2 regions of the Streptomyces sp. NPDC059957 genome follow, and region 2 is predicted to be linked to the other one. Evidence: predicted binding sites of a transcription regulator. Region 2 holds the regulator's gene; the other holds the start of a gene.
The links. Region 2 encodes HspR, which represses chaperone genes until heat shock. Its sites were predicted from a motif close to TTGAGNNNNNNNNNCTCAA; they were not measured.
Positions count from the first base shown of each region.

Region 1: the regulator HspR is predicted to act here: its motif matches at 1,432-1,450, upstream of lon (endopeptidase La).

Region 1 is NZ_JBHWMB010000007.1:182,793-185,181, reverse strand. Features, by position in the region: gene ACFWBW_RS07565 (sulfurtransferase) at 1-314, shown strand, start outside; gene ACFWBW_RS07560 (DUF4097 family beta strand repeat-containing protein) at 448-1,230, shown strand; gene lon (endopeptidase La) at 1,473-2,389, shown strand, end outside.
Region 2 is NZ_JBHWMB010000001.1:131,672-134,060, reverse strand. Features, by position in the region: gene ACFWBW_RS00670 (helix-turn-helix transcriptional regulator) at 1-534, shown strand, start outside; gene ACFWBW_RS00665 (heat shock protein transcriptional repressor HspR) at 719-1,171, opposite strand; gene dnaJ (molecular chaperone DnaJ) at 1,173-2,360, opposite strand.

The DNA.
Region 1 (2,389 bases), on a different contig from region 2:
GCTTCGCCGGCACCGCCCCCGAGCCCCGTCCGGGCCTGCGCGGCGGCCACATGCCGGGCGCGGTCAGCCTCCCCTTCGGCGAACTGCAGCGCCCCGACGGCCTGATGCGCCCCGCAGCCGAACTCCGTACCGCCTTCGGCGCGGCGGCGGGCGAGCGGGAGCGGCTGTACTTCAGCTGCGGCTCCGGGGTCACGGCCTGCGTGCTCGCCCTCGGCGCGGACCTCGCCGGGTACGGGGAACTCGCCGTGTACGACGGCTCCTGGAGCGAGTGGGGCATGCCCTCCCCGGACCGGCCGGTCGTACAGGGGAGTTAGGCCGCCCAGGCCGGCCGCTCCGGATCTCGCCCCGCCCGCCCAAATCCCGCCCCCCGGCCGGGGGTTAGCCCCACCCCGGATCCGGGCACCGGCCCCATGCCCCCCCGGGGCCCCGCACGGGCACGATCGAAGCATGACAACGAAGCGCAGCGCCAAGGCCACCGTCACCGCCACGTACACCGCCGCAGCCCTCGCCGCGGGTCTGCTGCTCACCGGTTGCTCCTTCGACTCGCTCGCCTCCCGGCGCGGACCGGAGAAGACGGCGAGCGCCGATGCCACGGTGACCGAGGCCGTCACCGCGGTCGAGGTGTCGGACACCGGCAGCGGCTCCATCGAGGTGGTCGCCGGATCCGGTCCGGGCGTGACGGTCCACCGCACCGTCCGCTACTACGGCGACACGGTGCCCGTGCCCGCCCAGCGGATCGCCGGCGGCGTCCTGACCCTCACCAACGGCGACTGCTCCGGCCGCTGCTCCGTCGACTACCGCCTGGAGGTACCGGCCTCCGCGACGGTCCGGGCCGAGAGCAGCAGCGGCCGCGTCACGGTGGCGGGGGTGGCCGCCGCGGACGTCACGACCTCCGCCGGCCCGGTCCGGGCGGACCGGATCGCCGGCCCGCTGAAGGTCCGTACGTCCTCGGGCTCGATCACCGCCGGGGAACTGTCCGGGGCGGGCGCCGACGCCCGCTCCTCCTCCGGCGACGTCCGCCTGGCCTTCACGAAGGCGCCTGCCTCGGTCGCCGTGGAAACCACCTCGGGCGACGCCAGGGTGAAGGTTCCCGCGGCGCAGGCCCCGTACGCCCTCGACGTCTCCACCGACTCCGGCGAGCGGGAGATCTCCGTCCCCGCGGACTCGTCCGCGACCGCCCGCCTCGCCGTACGGACCTCGTCGGGCGACATCGCCATCTCGGCGGCCTGAGCCGCGCCCGTCCGTGCGTCTGCCCGTCCGTCAGCCAGTCCGTCCGTCCCTCCGTGACCTACAAGGCTTCGACGATCTGCTCTCGCCTTCAGCCGCGGTGACCTGGGTGTTTCCGGCGATGTCGTCGCCCGGCCGGGACCTTCCCACCCCTGTTCGCCCCCGGCGAACGGGCGTTGGGGAACATCAGGGGGCGCACATGCATTGAGTCGGCATAGCTCAACTTCACTGCCGGAGGGAAGATCATGGCTTCGACGTCCGTAACGCTCACCCTGCCCGTACTGCCGCTCGACGACGAGGTCGTGCTGCCTGGGATGGTCGTTCCGCTGGACCTGTCCGATGCCGAGGTGCGGGGTGCCGTCGAGGCCGCTCAGGCCGCAGCCGCGGGGGACAAGCCGAAGGTGCTGCTCGTGCCGCGCATCGACGGGAAGTACGCCGCGACCGGCGTGCTCGGGACCGTCGAGCAGGTGGGGCGGCTGTCCGACGGGGACCCCGGGGCGCTGATCAGGGGGCGCGGCCGGGTCCGTATCGGGGCCGGGACGACCGGGCCCGGGGCGGCGCTCTGGGTGAAGGGCGAGAGCGTCGAGGAGGGCGTTCCCGATCCGCTGCCCGGAGCCGTCACCGAGCTCGTCAAGGAGTACAAGGCGCTCGCCACGAGCTGGCTCAAGAAGCGCGGCGCCTGGCAGGTCGTGGACCGGGTGCAGCAGATCGAGGGGGTCGGGGCCCTCGCGGACAACTCCGGCTACTCCCCGTTCCTGAGCGTCGAGCAGAAGGTGGAGCTGCTGGAGACGGCCGACCCCGTCGCCCGGCTGCGGCTCGCGGTCAAGGCCCTCAGCGACCACCTCGCCGAGCAGGACGTCGCCGAGTCCATCGCCAAGGACGTCCAGGACGGCGTCGACAAGCAGCAGCGCGAGTTCCTGCTGAAGCGTCAGCTCGACGCCGTGCGCAAGGAACTGCGCGAGCTCAGCGGGGAGAAGGAGGGGGAGGAGTCCGACGACTACCGGGCCCGGGTCGAGGCCGCCGACCTGCCCGAGAAGGTCCGGGAAGCCGCCCTCAAGGAGGTCGACAAGCTGGAGCGCTCCAGCGACCAGTCCCCGGAGGGGTCCTGGATCCGCACCTGGCTGGACACCGTGCTCGAACTGCCCTGGAACGAGCGGACCGA
Region 2 (2,389 bases):
CTGTCCCAGTCACTGGAGCGCGGCACCAATGTGATCGACCGCGGGGTCAGCATCCGCACGTTGTACCAGCACACCGCGCGGCACAGCCAGAGCATGCTCGCCTACGCGGACCGGGTCTCCACGGGCAAGGTCGAGATCCGCACCCTCGAAGAACTGATCGAGCGCCTCATCATCTTCGACCGTACCGTGGCCTTCATCCCGGCCCGCGACGACCGGCGTGTCGCGCTGGAGCTGCGCCACCCCGGAGTCGTGGCCTACCTCATCAAGGTGTTCGAGCAACTGTGGCGCCGGGCCGTGCCGTTGGGCGACGAGGTGACCTACGAGCATACGCCTGCGGGGATCTCCGGCGTGCAGCGCTCCATCGCACAGCTCCTCATCGAGGGACACGTCGACGAGGCCATCGCGCGCCGGCTGGGGATGAACGTACGGACCTGCCGCGCGCACATCGCCAAGCTCGCCTCCGCCCTGGGCAGCGGCAGCCGCGCCCAGCTCGGCTTCCTCATCGCCCAGTCGGGCATCCTCGACGACAAGTAGGGGCCCGCGGGCCAGGACCACCGCCGCGGGGCCGGCAGGAGGCTCTGGAGCGCCCTGGCGCCCAGGACAGGGGTACGGGCGCGCGGGAACGAAGAGCGAGGAGCGAAGAGAAGGCCCCGATCCGCTGGATCGGGGCCTTCTCTTCGCTCCGGTGCGTCGTTCCGGTGCTTCGTTCCGGGCGTCGTCAGTCCATCGGGCGCTTGGGCGCCGGCCGCCAGACGACCAGGGCACTGCCCGGCTGCGGAGCCTGGTACGGGACCAGGTCGCGCCGGTACGAGGCGTGCACCTGGGCCTCGCGCTGCCGCAGGACGGCGGCGGCGCCGTCGACGGCCGTGGAGAGCTCGGCCACGCGCTGCTGGAGCGCGGCGACCTGGTTCTCCAGCTCGATGATCCGCTTGATGCCGGCCAGGTTGATGCCCTCTTCCTGGGACAGCGCCTGCACCGTGCGGAGCAGCTCGATGTCGCGGGCCGAGTAGCGCCGGCCGCGGCCGGCCGTACGGCCCGGGGAGACCAGGCCGAGGCGGTCGTACTGGCGCAGGGTCTGCGGATGCAGGCCCGAGAGCTGGGCGGCCACCGAGATCACGTAGACCGGGGTCTCATCGGTGAGCTGGTAGTGGCTCCTACGGCGGCCGTCCATGTCATGCTCCCTTCGCGGACTCGAACAACGCGGAACGCGGGTCCTCGGACTCCGTCGCCTCGCGGTACAGCTCCATGGCCTCGCGGGCCTTGTCGTTCAGCTCGGTCGGGACCGCGACCTCCACCGTCACCAGCAGGTCGCCGCGGGTGCCGTCCTTGCGGACCGCCCCCTTGCCGCGGGCCCGCATCGTGCGGCCGCCCGGGGTGCCCGGGGGCAGCTTCAGCGTCACCGAGGGGCCGTTCAAGGTCGGGACCTTGATGTCGGCTCCCAGCGCCGCCTCCGCGAAAGTCACCGGAACGGTCACCGTGAGGTTGTCGTCCTTGCGGCCGAAGACCGGGTGCGCGTCCACGTGCACGACCACGTACAGGTCGCCGGCCGGGCCGCCGCGCTCGCCCGGGGCTCCCTTGCCGCGCAGCCGGATCCGCTGGGAGTCGGAGACCCCCGCCGGGATCCGGACCTGCATGGTCCGGGAACTGCGGGCCCGCCCGCTGCCCTTGCAGATGTCGCAGGGGGTCTCGGCGATGAGGCCGCGGCCCTTGCAGTCCGCGCAGGGGTCGGTCAGCGAGAAGCCGCCGCCGCTGCCGCGCGAGACCTGGCCGGTGCCGACGCAGGTCGGGCACACGCGGGGCGTGCCGTTCTTGTCGCCGGTGCCCGAACAGGCCTTGCAGGGCGACTGCGAGGACATCCGGAGCGGGACCGTGGCCCCGTCCACCGCCTCCGTGAAGGAGAGGGTGACCTCCGATTCGATGTCCTGGCCTCGGCGCGGCTGGGTACGGGTGCCCGCACCCGCGCCGGCGCCGCCGCGGTTGAAGAGGCCGCCGAAGACGTCGCCCAGACCGCCGCCGCCGAAACCGCCGGCCGCGCCGCCCTGCTGCTGGCCTCCGAAGAGGTCACCGAGGTCGAAGTTGAACGAGCCGCCGCCCCCGCCCGGACCGGGGCGGAAGCCCCCGTTGCCGAACAGGGCGCGGGCCTCGTCGTACTCCTTGCGCTTCTTGGCGTCGCCGAGGATGTCGTTCGCCTCGGAGATCTCCTTGAAGCGCTCCTCGGCCGAGGCGTCGCCCTTGTTGGCGTCCGGGTGGAACTCGCGGGCGAGCTTCCGGTACGCCTTCTTGATCTCGGCCTCGGTGGCGTCCTTCGGGACACCGAGGACCTTGTAGTAGTCCTTCTCGACGAAGTCCTTCGTGCTCATCCCCGGTGTCCCTCCTCTCGCGCTACTTC